3 regions of the Erwinia sp. V71 genome follow, and region 3 is predicted to be linked to each of the others. Evidence: predicted binding sites of a transcription regulator. Region 3 holds the regulator's gene; each other region holds the start of a gene.

Region 1 (4,283 bases), on a different contig from region 3:
TACAGGAAGGTGTAATGCGCCTGCGCAGCTAACAGCGGGGAGTGAGTCGCCCGCCAGTAGAACAGCTGCAGGCGACCGGTTCCAGGAAAGAGTAAGGGGGCAATGCCGCAGCATTGCCCCCTTTGTTTTTTTATTATTTTAGCGCACTGCTCTTCTGAGCATATTTCCCGTCTTACTGGTTGTAAGCGTTTTCGCCGTGGCTGTTGACGTCCAGACCTTCACGTTCCTGGTCTTCCGGTACACGCAGGCCAACAATCATATCTGCCAGTTTGAAGCCGATGAAGGCCACCACACCGGTCCAGACGATAGTCAGTGCCACGCTCTCCAGCTGTACCATAACCTGATGGCCCATGGTCACACCTTCTGCGTAACCCACGCCACCCAGTGAAGAGGACGCGAACACACCCGTCAGGATACAGCCTACGATACCACAGACACCGTGCACACCAAATACATCACATGGGTCATCAACGCGCAGCCATTTTTTCAGTACTGTCACGCCCCACAGACCAGCGATACCACCCGCGATACCGATAATCAGCGCGCCGCCGACACCGACATAACCACAGGCTGGAGTAATCGCAACCAGACCGGCGATGAAACCAGAGCTGGCACCCAGCAGAGATGGCTTGCCACGGAACATCCACTCACCGAAGGTCCAGGCCAGCACCGCACCCGCCGTCGCCACCACGGTGTTGAGGAAGGCCAGGGCAGCAATTTCGTTCGCTGCGCTTGCTGAGCCAGCGTTGAAGCCGAACCAGCCGACATACAGGATAGCCGTACCGGTGAATACCATTGGCAGGTTGTGTGGTTTGAACGCTTCTTTACCGAAGCCCGCACGTTTACCCAGCAGGTAAGCACCAACCAGCCCCGCAACAGCGGCGTTGATGTGTACAACAGTACCGCCCGCGAAGTCCAGCGCGCCATCCTGAGCCAGGAAGCCGCCCGCCCATACCATGTGTGCAATCGGCAGGTAAGCCAGAGTCAGCCATACTGCAACGAAAATCAGCACCGCAGAGAAGCGGATACGTTCCGCAATCGCGCCAACAATCAGACCCACGGTGATACAGGCGAAGGAAGCCTGGAACGCCACATGGATATACTGATAGAAGGAGCCGGTTAAGGCAGTCAGTTCAATATTTTTCAGCATCGCCCAGCCGAAGCCGCCGAAGAAGGCGTTACCTTCGCTGAAGGCCAGTGAGTAGCCGTACAGCACCCACAGCACACATACCAGTGAGAAAGTGACCGCAACCTGCGTCAGCATCGACAGAACGTTTTTGCTGCGGATCAGGCCGCCGTAGAACAGGGCAATGCCAGGTATAGACATAAACAGCACCAGCGCGGTGCAAATCATCATAAAGGCGTTATCGGCTTTATCGACAACCGCAGGCGCCGCCATCGCCAGCGAGGGTAACAGTGCCAGGCTGGTGAGACCTAACGAAGTCAGTACTTTTTTCATTTTATTCCATCCCATCACAATTCAGAACGCGAAATTACAGTGCGGCTTCGTCTGTTTCGCCGGTACGAATACGGACGACACGCTGCAGTTCTGCAACGAAGATCTTACCGTCGCCAATTTTGCCGGTGTAGGCAGCTTTGCTAATGACATCAATCACTTCATCCACCTGATCGTCGGCAACCGCAATATCAATTTTCACTTTAGGCAGGAAATTTACGCTGTATTCGGCGCCGCGATACAGTTCTGCATGACCTTTCTGACGGCCGAAACCTTTCACCTCGGTGACGGTCAGCCCCTGAATACCGATATTCGATAATGCTTCACGCACATCTTCTAGTTTGAACGGTTTGATTACCACGGTAACCAGCTTCATAGGATCCCCTCCAGGTAGATAAATTGTTTGTCACACCGGACACGAGATGAGTAAAGCAAAGGCTGTGCCATAAATTAAAAAGGGGAAAAATTCAGGGGATTAGTCAGTCTGCGACTGCGGTCACGCTGTGAAGGGGATCACCCTTCACAAACAAGTAAGGTGTTGCGGTAACAAAAAACGCACCATTTCGGTGCGTTACGCGTTAAGGAAGTGCATCAATGCAGAACATTCCGAAAAAACTGTGCAAAAAAGGTGCAATTTGACTTTATGCTTCTGCCACCATGCCCGCGCTCAGTTCATCGCCAGCCAGCTGCAGCTGGTACATCTGCCAGTAGCGACCTTGCTGTGCCAGCAGGGCACGATGGTTACCCTGCTCGACCACCTGACCGCGATGCAGCACCAGAATATTGTCCGCTTCGGTAAGCGTCGACAGGCGATGGGCGATCACCACTAGCGTGGTGTGCTGGCGAATGGCGCGCAGCGCACGCTGCACCGCCTGTTCAGTACCGGAATCGATACTGGCGGTTGCTTCATCAAGGATCAGAATCTGTGGCGAGGCCACCAGCACACGCGCCAGCGCCAGCAACTGCTTCTGGCCGACCGACAGATTGTTGCCCTGCTCACCCAGCCGGGTATGAATGCCCTCCACCATGCCGCGTGCCAGTTCCGCCAGCTGTACTGTCTCCAGCGCCTGCCATACCTGCTGCTCACTGATGTCACGCCCCAGCGTAACATTGGCGAAGAAGGTATCAGCCAGCACCACCGGGTCCTGCTGCACCATCGCCACGCCCTGGCGCAAACTCTGGTGGCTGAGGCGGCTTAATGGCCGCCCGTCGAGGCGTATTTCGCCCTGTTTTAACGGGTAATACCCCATCAGCAGGTTGGCAAGCGTACTTTTCCCGCTGCCGGTATGACCCACCAGCGCAATAAAATCGCGCGATGCTACCTGCAGATTAATATCGCTCAGCACGTTGCGATCGTCACGATAGGCAAAAGTCAGGTTGTCGACCTCAATACGGCCACTGGTTAACGGCTGATTGTCGTCACCGTACTGCTGACGCGGCGCATCCATCAGCTCGAACATCCGCTCACCCGCCACCACCGCCTGCTGCAGCATCGACTGCTGGGTGGTCAGCTCAATCAACGGCTCATTGAGACGACCAAGGTAGTTAATAAAGGCATACAACACGCCAACCTCGATGCTGCCGACCTCCGAAAAGCCAAACAACAGCATCAGGCCGCACAGGATCATGGCCGAGAACAGGCTTAACAGCGGGCGCAGTAAAAAGCCATCCAGCCGCAGGGTCTGCATACGCGCCAGATAGTGCGAACGGCTGGCTTCGCCCATACGTTCACCAAAGCGCGCCTGCTGGCGGAACTGCTGGATCACGCTCATGCCGTTAATCACTTCATTAAAGCCGTTATTGATATCCGCCAGATAGCTGCGCACCCGACGCACAATCGGCGTGCTGTAACGCTGATAGATCAGCATCACAATCAGCACGGCCGGGAAAATGGTCACCGCCACCAGCGCCATACGCCAGTCGAGGCTGAACATCGCCACCAGCATGGCGCTAATCAGCGCCGCGCTACGCAACACCGTCGCCACCACCGTGACATAGAGATCGCGCACCACTTCACTGTCGTTGGTGACACGCGAGATAATCTGCCCGACCGGCTGGGTATCAAATGCGCTCAGCGGCTGGCGTAATGCCGCATCCATCACATCGCTGCGCAGACGTTGCACCACGCCAACCGCCGCCTGGTTAAACAACAGTGACTGACTGTAATGCAGTGCCGCGGCCAGCAGCTGCAGCAGGATATACGCCGAGACCAGCCCCAGCACGATGCCCAGCGGCATCTGGTGTTTTGCCACCAGATTATCAATAAAGTAGCTGATCAGAATGGGACCCAGCACTTCCGCCGCCGCCGCGATCCACAACAGCAGCACCGCGATGCCCAGCGATTTTCGCCACGGCTTACCGTAGGCCAGTAAACGTTTTAACGTCGGCCACAGCGTCGTCAGATTAGCCATGGGGCACTCCCTTTTCATTCTCATCGTCGTCCAGTGCCGCTTCCAGCTGCTGATAGCGGTTCATATCACTGTACCAGCCGTTCTGCGCAGCCAGCTGATCATGGCTGCCACGTTGTGCCACCACGCCATGCTGCATCACCAGAATCTCATTCGCTTCGGTCAGTGCCGACAGACGATGGGCGCTGATAATCACCGTGCGCCCTTCTCCCCAGCTGCGTAAATTGTGCAGGACCTGATGTTCAGTGCGCCCATCGACGGCCGACAGCGCATCATCCAGCAGCAAAATTTCGGCATCCAGCAGCAACGCGCGGGCGATGGCAATACGCTGTTTTTGCCCGCCGGACAACATCACACCACGTTCACCGACTTCAGTTTCATAACCCTGCGGCAGACGCAGAATATCGTCATGCACGCTG
Region 2 (4,283 bases), on a different contig from region 3:
TTATCTTCATAACGCTTCACCTGCGCGTCTTTCGGCGCCACGTCGGTCAGCACCATATCTTCGACTGCGCCACGGGTGACCCCAATAGACTGGCCGTTCAGCCCGGCGGCATCTTTCAGCAGTGAGTCTTTCGGACCGAATACACCGAGGAAGAACGGCGCATACGCACGACTGAAATCGATCACTTTTTCACGCTCAGCATTTTTACCCATGCTGGAGATCACCAGATCGACTTTGTCGGTTTGCAGATAAGGTACGCGGTTAGCACTGGTGACAGGAACCAGCTGTAACTTTAGTTTCATCTCTTTGGCGATATACTTCGCCATATCGATGTCATAACCCTGCGGTTGCAGGTCGGTTCCCACAGAACCGAACGGCGGGAAATCCTGTGGTACGGCGATGCGAATCACGCCACGTTTCTGGATATCCTGTAACTGATCCGCCATCGCGCTGGTGACTTGCGTGAACATCAGCGCTGCGCCCATCACTGCCATCAATGCTCTTTTCATCATCATACCCCGGTTTGTGAATTATGAAACAAAAGATTCTTGGATATACATTCTGCAACTAATGTGCCAGGACGGAATCTGCCGTGCGATTTTTCTTAACGGCAGATTTTATCAGGACTGACGGGGAAAATGCGGTGACGAAAGACCGCGACAGGTTGAACCAAAAAGAGGCAAAGCACCAAAATGGTGCCCCGTCAGCGTTGTTCCAGCTCGTCGAGATGCTGATACAGGTCAGCGATTTGATGAATGCGCTGCCGTCCCTGTGCTAATAATTCATGCAGCAACGCATTCGACAGCAGGTTAATCACACTCATTGCCGAGGCGTAACTGTCAAACGCCGAGACACTGTCCAGCGGGGCGCTCAGTTGCCAGCTCGCCAGCGCCGACACGCTCTGGGCCTGTGGTTCACAGATCAGCAGCACCGGGATGCCATTCTGCTGCAGCTGCTGCAACAGCGGTTTGATGATGCGCGGACGACGGCGAAACGCCACCACCACCACCAGATCCTGAGGTGTGATATCCACCAGCTCTTCCGCCAGTGTCTGACCAGGCTGAGGCAGCAGACTCACCTGCGCCCGTGCCTGCAGCAGCTGCTGGCGCAGGTGCAGCGCCACCGGATAAGAGTTACGCATACCGACAATCAGCACCCGCTGGCTGCTGCACAGCGCCTGAATAATCTCGCCAAACTGCAGGGCATCGATGCTGTTCACCCACTGCGTCAGGTTCGCCATCTCCTGCTTGTAATGGCGCGCCAGCAGCGTGTTGCCCTGCACCGCATCGCGGTTATCGGTTAACGGCATACCACTCTGGCGCAGCGTGCGCAGTTCATCGCGCATATCTTTATATTTTTCATAGCCCAAGCGTTTAAACAGGCGACTGACTGTGGCTTTCGATACGCCACTCAGCCGGGCCAGCTCGGCGCTGTTATAACTGATCAGATCATCAAAATGGTCGAAGACAAAATCTGCAATGCGCTGCTCCTGCGGCGACAGCTGCGAATACTGGCTTCTCAGACGTTCATCAAGTTGTTGCATGGCGATCTCTTGTAACTTTTGTTTCAGCTGAACATAACATAACCTGAGTATCTGGCAACCTGGAACAGCTCTTGCTTCCCAATTCTTCTCTGTAACCCGATAAAAAAGAGTAAGCGATGATTCAGAGCAATATGGCGCCAATGGGAATGGCGGTCACACCACACCATCTGGCGAGTGAAAGCGCCCTCGCGGTACTGCGCGAAGGCGGCAATGCGATTGAAGCGATGGTCGCCGCGGCGGCCACGATCGCGGTGGTCTATCCGCATATGAATGGCCTTGGCGGTGACGGCTTCTGGCTGATTGTCCCGCCCGGTGGCGAACCGGTCGCCATCGACGCCAGCGGTGCGGCTGGTTCCCTCGCCCATCCCGACTTCTACAGCGGTGAAACGCGTATCCCGCATCGCGGCCCCAAAGCGGCGCTGACCGTCGCTGGCACCGTCAGCGGCTGGGCGGAAGCGCTGAAAATCGCTGGCGAACTGGGCAGTGAACCGCTGCCGCTGGCGCGCCTGCTGGCCGATGCCATCCGCTACGCCGCCGACGGTATTCCGGTCACCGAATCCCAGGCGCAGGCCACCACCAGTAAATTTATCGAGCTGGCCGATCAACCCGGCTTTGCCGCCACCTTTCTGCCCGACGGCGAACCGCCGCGCCCGGGCAGCCGCTTCACCCAGCCCGCCCTGGCGCACACGCTGACGGCACTGACACTCGACGGGCTGGAGAGTTTCTATCGCGGGCCGCTGGCACACAAACTAGCGCTGGAAATGTCGCGCCTCGGCATGCCGGTGACGCTGCAGGATTTGCAGCAGCATCAGGCCAGACGCCGCACACCATTGCGTATCCGCCACCAGCACGGTGATATTTATAATATGACACCCCCCACCCAGGGCCTGGTGTCACTGGCTATCCTGGGGATTACCGATCAACTGGCAATGGCGCAGGCGGACGATGCGCAAACGGTGCACCGCATTGTGGAAGCAACCAAGCTGGCGTTCGGACTGCGCGATAAACATCTCACCGACCCTGACCATATGAAGACGGATGCGCAGTCACTGCTGAGCCACGAGCATCTGTCGGCGCTGGCGGCGCAGATTGATGACACCCAGGCCGCGCCATGGGGCAGCGGACGCGGCCCGGGCGATACGGTGTGGATGGGGGTGATGGACAGCAGTGGCCTGGCGGTTTCCTTTATTCAGAGTATCTACCACGAGTTCGGCAGCGGCGTGGTGCTGCCCGATACCGGTATTGTCTGGCAAAACCGTGGCGCGGCTTTCAGTTTGCAGCCCGATAATCTGCTAACGCTGGCACCAGGCAAACAGCCATTCCACACCCTCAATCCGGCGGCGGCACGACTGCATGATGGCCGCACGCTGGTGTATGGTTCAATGGGCGGCGACGGCCAGCCACAAACTCAGGCGGCGATTTTCACCCGCCATGTGTTGCAGGGCATGCCGCTGCAACAGGCCGTCAGTGCGCCACGCTGGTTGCTGGGCCGGACCTGGGGTCAGACATCGGACTCACTGAAACTGGAAGGCCGTTTCAGCCCTGACACCATCGCCACCCTGCGCGCGCTGGGTCATGAAGTGGAAATACTGCCCGACTTCAGCGAGACAGTCGGCCATGCAGGCGCAATCGTGCGCCATAACAACGGCATGCTGGAAGGCGCGTTCGATCCGCGCAGCAACGGCAGCGCCGCCGGTTTCTGACAGGAGAGCAAGATGAATAAGACCCCGGACTGGAGCGCGTATATCGCGCAGATGGAACAGGTGCTGGCACTGGAGCTGGATGACGCACGCCGTGCCGAACTGTTAACACAGTTCAGCCGTATCGCGACCATGGCGCAACCGCTGATGGAGTATCCGCTGGACGACCGTCTGGAAGTGGCAGGAGTGTATAAAGCATGAATCTCGCCAGCCTTTCGATTGCTGAACTGCAGTCGGCGCTGCAACGCGGCGAACTGAGTGCGCAGGAGATTGCCCGCCATACACTGGCGGCCATCGAACAGCAGAACCCGGCGATTAATGCCTGGACAGAGATCACCGCCGAGCGGATGTTGCAGGAAGCCGCCGCGGTGGATGCGCAGCGCCAGGCCGGACAGACACTGCCGCCGCTGGCTGCAGTGCCTTATGCGGTGAAAAACCTGTTTGATGTCGCTGGTTACAGCACGCTGGCAGGTGCCAGCCTGTTCAGCGAACGCCCGGCCGCGCAGCAGGATGCCTGGGCCGTGGCAACACTGGCGCAATCCGGAGCATTGCTCTCCGGCATGCTGAATATGGACGCCTATGCCTACGGCTTTACTACTGAAAACAGCCATTTTGGCGCCACACATAACCCACGCGATCTGAGCCGCATCGCTGGCGGATCATCGGGCGGCTCCGCAGCTGCGGTCGCGGCCGGGCTGGTGCATTTCTCGCTCGGCAGTGACACCAATGGTTCGATCCGCGTCCCCGCTTCCCTGTGCGGTATCCTCGGACTGAAACCGACCTTTGGCCGCCTGTCGCGCAGCGGCAGTCACCCATTTGTCGCCAGCCTGGATCATATCGGTCCTTTTGCCCGCAGCGCGGCGGATCTCGCCACCGTCTATGACGCCCTGCAGGGCTATGACAGCCAGGATGCCTTCCAGGCTGACGCGCCATTGCAGCCGACGCTGGCGCAGCTGGAACAGGGTCAGCAGGGATTACGCTGTGCAGTGCTCGGCGGCTACTTCGACACCTGGTGCAATGACGATGCCCGCAGCGCCGTC
Region 3 (4,283 bases):
CAAAGGACTCAAACACCATGGTCAGCTCGCGCTCACGCTTGCCCAGCAGGCGCGTACGCAGCATCTCCGCCAGCTCATGCACCGACATTTCCGAGGTATCGATAATCAGATCGGCGCGGGAGCGTAGCGGCTCCAGCAGATCGTTCTCTTCATCGATAGCACTCTCCAGCGACAGATTTTTGCTGGAAAGCGGGTGCAGGCGGCGTGTATCACTGTAACGCCGGATTAGCGTGTTGCGATCGGCATCCAGGAACAGCAGCTGCGGCGAGAAACTGTCCGGCAGGCTGGTGATCGCTTTCTCAAAGACTTCCGGCGATTCCGGCATATTACGTACATCGATGCTGACCGCCGCAGATATGTTGCGATCGGCCAGAGAGTTCGCCAGTTCAGGCAATAACACCACCGGCAGGTTATCGACACAGTAAAATCCCATGTCCTCCAGTGCGCGCAGTGCGACTGATTTACCTGAACCTGAACGACCGCTGACGATCATCAGCACCATTAACTTTTCTCCCGATTAATACAACCGCACCAGTGTTTTAATGGTTCTCTTCCTGGCTTTCAGTAATGATCTCGTACAACTCTTCATCGCTCTGCGCACTGCGTAAGCGACGGCACACGGTTTTATCCGCCAGGCGTTTGGCCACCAGCGACAGCGTGTGCAGATGGGTTTTGCACTGATCGGCCGGCACCAGCAGCGCGAACAGCAGATCCACAGGCTGGTTATCAATTGCGTCGAAGGCAATCGGCTGATCGAGGCGAATAAACACGCCCACCGCGCGCAGCGTATCCTCTTCCAGTTTGCCGTGCGGGATAGCGATGCCATTGCCAATGCCTGTACTGCCCATACGTTCGCGCGTCAGGATCGCTTCGAAGATGGTCTGGTGCGGCAGGTTCAGCTGTTTGGCTGCTAACTCGCTGATAATTTCCAGCGCCCGCTTTTTGCTCTGGCAGTGTACGCCGCTGCGGGTGCAGTCAACGCTGAGGACAGAGGTCAGTTCCAGTGTGAGATCGTTGTTCATCATAGTTTCACTTACGTGTTCGCTTGTGCCCGCTCATCTGCCTACTTTACTCGCCATGTGATGGGAAAAGCAGCAAATTATTATCGACAGCGGCGCACTGGCGGAGAGACGTCCTCCGCTGCGCGCCGTTGCCGATGAGGCAAAAGTGAATTTAGTGTTGTTTTAACTTGTCTTTATGTTTGGTCAATTGACGCGCCAGTTTATCGATCAGCCCGTCAATGGCCGCGTACATATCCACCGCTTCCGAGGTTGCGTGTAATTCTCCACCATTCACATGCAGCGTTGCATCAGCCACCTGGGTGACTTTCTCCACTTTCAGCACAATATAGACCTGATTAATACGGTCAAAATATTGCTCCAGTTTGGCAAATTTGCTGTTCACAAAATCACGTAATGGATCGGTGATCTCAACATGTTGCCCGGTGATATTCAGCTGCATAGTGTCTTCCTTCTCAGTTCAGATCAAACCAATTGCTTGCGCTGGTTCGATGGCGGGATGGATAAAGACTCTCGGTATTTGGCGACAGTACGGCGCGCCACCATGATGCCCTGTTCGGAAAGCATGGTGGTTAACTTGCTGTCGCTCAGTGGTTTAGTGGGGTTTTCCGCCGAGATAAGCTTCTTCACCAGTGCGCGAATAGCCGTCGAGGAGGCTTCGCCACCGCCTTCGGTATTCACGTGGCTGGAGAAGAAATACTTCAGTTCGAAAATGCCGCGCGGACTGTGCAGATATTTTTGCGTGGTCACGCGGGAGATGGTGGATTCATGCATTTCGACGGCAGAGGCGATATCCGCCAGTACCATCGGGCGCATAAACTCTTCACCCTGTTCAAAGAACGCCTGCTGCTGTTCAACAATGCAGCGCGTCACTTTCAGCAACGTGTCATTACGGCTTTCCAGGCTCTTAATCAGCCATTTGGCTTCCTGCAGGTTGCTGCGGATAAATTGCGTGTCGCTGTCGTTGCGCGTGCCGCCACCCATTGCGGCGTAGTGCTGATTGATTTTCAGCCGTGGCACGCTGTCAGCATTCAGTTCCACTGTCCAGCGGGTGCCGACTTTGCGCACCAGCACATCGGGAATGACATATTCGGGTTCGCTGGTGTTGATCGACTGGCCCGGACGCGGATCGAGCGACTGGATCAGCAGCATCGCGCCTTTCAGCACGTCTTCTTTCAGCCGGGTGGAGCGCATCAGGCTGCGGAAATCGTGGTTGGCCAGCAGATCGAGGTGTTCGCTGACGATCTGACGTGCTTCTTTCAGCAGCGGCGTGTCATCAGGATATTGCGACAGCTGCACCAGCAGGCAGTCACGCAGATCGCGGGCGCCAACGCCGATTGGATCAAAACGCTGAATACGTTTCAGCACGGCTTCCACTTCGTCCAGCGCCAGCTCTTCATCACCGATGCTGTCGCGGATCTCTTCCAGTGTGGCGGTCAGATAGCCGGTATCGTCAATGGCATCGACAATCGAGGTAGCGATAGCGCGGTCGGTATCCGTGAATGGCGTCAGCTCCACCTGCCACATCAGGTAGTCCTGCAGGCTCTGGGTGGTTTCCCCCTGATACACCGGCAGTTCATCGTCATGGTAGTCGACGCTGTTGCCGGACGGCGTTCCTGCGGTATAGATTTCATCCCAGCTGGCGTCCAGCGGCAACTCTTCCGGCATGTCCTTCTGTTCCAGCGCCTCGCGGGTATCCAGGGCTTCTTTTTCCTGATACTCGTGCGCCTCGACTTCATCATGAAGATCGGTTTGTTCCAGCAATGGATTGCTTTCCAGCGCCAGCTGGATCTCCTGCTGGAGTTCAAGCGTAGAGAGTTGCAGCAAACGGATCGCCTGCTGCAATTGCGGCGTCATCGCGAGCTGTTGGCTAAGCCTGAGTTGCAAACCTTGCTTCATAGTCAGGATTCAAATTCCCAAGAGATACTGCGTGAAAACAACACCATATCAGAGTCTGAACTCTTCGCCCAGGTAGACGCGTTTTACCTGTTCGTCGGCCAGTACTGCTTCTGGTGTGCCATGGGCGATCAGATGCCCCTGGCTGACAATGTAAGCCCGTTCACATACTGCCAGCGTTTCGCGGACATTATGGTCGGTAATCAGTACGCCGAGCCCGCTGTCGCGCAGGTGCTCGATAATTTTTTTAATATCAATGACTGAGATGGGGTCAACCCCGGCAAAGGGTTCATCCAGCAGAATAAATTTGGGATTTGCCGCCAGCGCACGGGCGATCTCCACGCGACGGCGTTCACCGCCAGAGAGAGACTGACCCATGCTGTCGCGCAGATGCTCGATATGAAACTCTTCCATCAGCTCTTTTGCGCGATCCTCGCGCTGCTCAGTGGTTAAGTCATCGCGGATCTGCAATACCGCCATCAGGTTATCGTACACGCTGAGACGGCGGAAAATAGAGGCTTCCTGTGGCAGATAGCCAATGCCGCGGCGCGCGCGCGCATGCAGCGGCAGAATACTGATATCTTCGTCGTCAATCACAATACGGCCAGCATCGCGCGGTACAATGCCCACGACCATGTAGAAGGTGGTGGTCTTACCGGCACCATTCGGGCCGAGCAGGCCAACGATTTCGCCTGATTTCACTTCCAGGCTGACATCTTCCACCACACGGCGGCCTTTATAGGCCTTCGCCAGGTTCTCAGCGATTAATGTTGCCATAACGAATTAGTTACTCTTTTTCTGGCCGTCAGACGGCGTGCTCTTGTCCTGCAGCTGCGAAGGCACCAGTACGGTGGTGACGCGTTTGCCGCTGTTGCTGTAAGCCTGCATCTTCTGCTCTTTCACCAGATAGGTGATGCGATCGCCTTTCACATTGCTGTCGAGCTGTTCAAGATAAGCATTGCCGGTCAGCTCAACGAAATCTTTCGCCAGCTCATAATGCATTTTTTCTGCATGGCCCTGAACCGGTTTACCGTTGTCCTGCATCTGGTAGAAGGTGGCTGGCGCGCCATAGGCATCGACGATGGTTTTATTGCTGTCGCCGCCTGGACGTGTCACCACCACTTTATCCGCGGTGATTTTGATTGTGCCCTGGGTGACGATGACTTTGCCGGTAAAGGTCGCGACATTGCCCTGCATATCCAGCGCCTGGTTTTCCGAGTCAATATTGACCGGTTTATCCGAGTCGCCGGTCAGCGCCAGAGCAGGCAGAGCGGTGGCGAACAGGGTGCTGAGCAGCAGTAACTTAAGGCTGTGTTTATTGTGCATTTTGAATTTCATAGGAGGTTTTAACCTTTTCAAGCAACTCGG

What was found. The regulator sigma-54, encoded in region 3, starts transcription at its own class of promoters, with help from an activator protein. The targets are predictions, from matches to a motif close to GTTGGCACANNTTTCGCTNT.
Region 1: the regulator sigma-54 is predicted to act here: its motif matches at 1,885-1,904, upstream of glnK (P-II family nitrogen regulator).
Region 2: the regulator sigma-54 is predicted to act here: its motif matches at 1,602-1,621, upstream of ACSZO1_RS03290 (gamma-glutamyltransferase family protein).

What each region holds. Positions count from the first base shown of each region.
Region 1 covers NZ_CBFFRK010000003.1:40,138-44,420, forward strand. The annotation lists gene tesB (acyl-CoA thioesterase II) at 1-32, shown strand, start outside; gene amtB (ammonium transporter AmtB) at 173-1,459, opposite strand; gene glnK (P-II family nitrogen regulator) at 1,494-1,832, opposite strand; gene ACSZO1_RS01230 (SmdB family multidrug efflux ABC transporter permease/ATP-binding protein) at 2,098-3,867, opposite strand; gene ACSZO1_RS01235 (SmdA family multidrug ABC transporter permease/ATP-binding protein) at 3,860-4,283, opposite strand, start outside.
Region 2 covers NZ_CBFFRK010000008.1:59,364-63,646, forward strand. The annotation lists gene ACSZO1_RS03280 (transporter substrate-binding domain-containing protein) at 1-509, opposite strand, end outside; gene hpxU (MurR/RpiR family transcriptional regulator HpxU) at 704-1,543, opposite strand; gene ACSZO1_RS03290 (gamma-glutamyltransferase family protein) at 1,660-3,246, shown strand; gene hpxX (oxalurate catabolism protein HpxX) at 3,259-3,444, shown strand; gene ACSZO1_RS03300 (AtzE family amidohydrolase) at 3,441-4,283, shown strand, end outside.
Region 3 covers NZ_CBFFRK010000002.1:57,884-62,166, forward strand. The annotation lists gene rapZ (RNase adapter RapZ) at 1-502, opposite strand, end outside; gene ptsN (PTS IIA-like nitrogen regulatory protein PtsN) at 540-1,022, opposite strand; gene hpf (ribosome hibernation promoting factor) at 1,174-1,461, opposite strand; gene rpoN (RNA polymerase factor sigma-54) at 1,485-2,918, opposite strand; gene lptB (LPS export ABC transporter ATP-binding protein) at 2,967-3,692, opposite strand; gene lptA (lipopolysaccharide ABC transporter substrate-binding protein LptA) at 3,699-4,253, opposite strand; gene lptC (LPS export ABC transporter periplasmic protein LptC) at 4,231-4,283, opposite strand, start outside.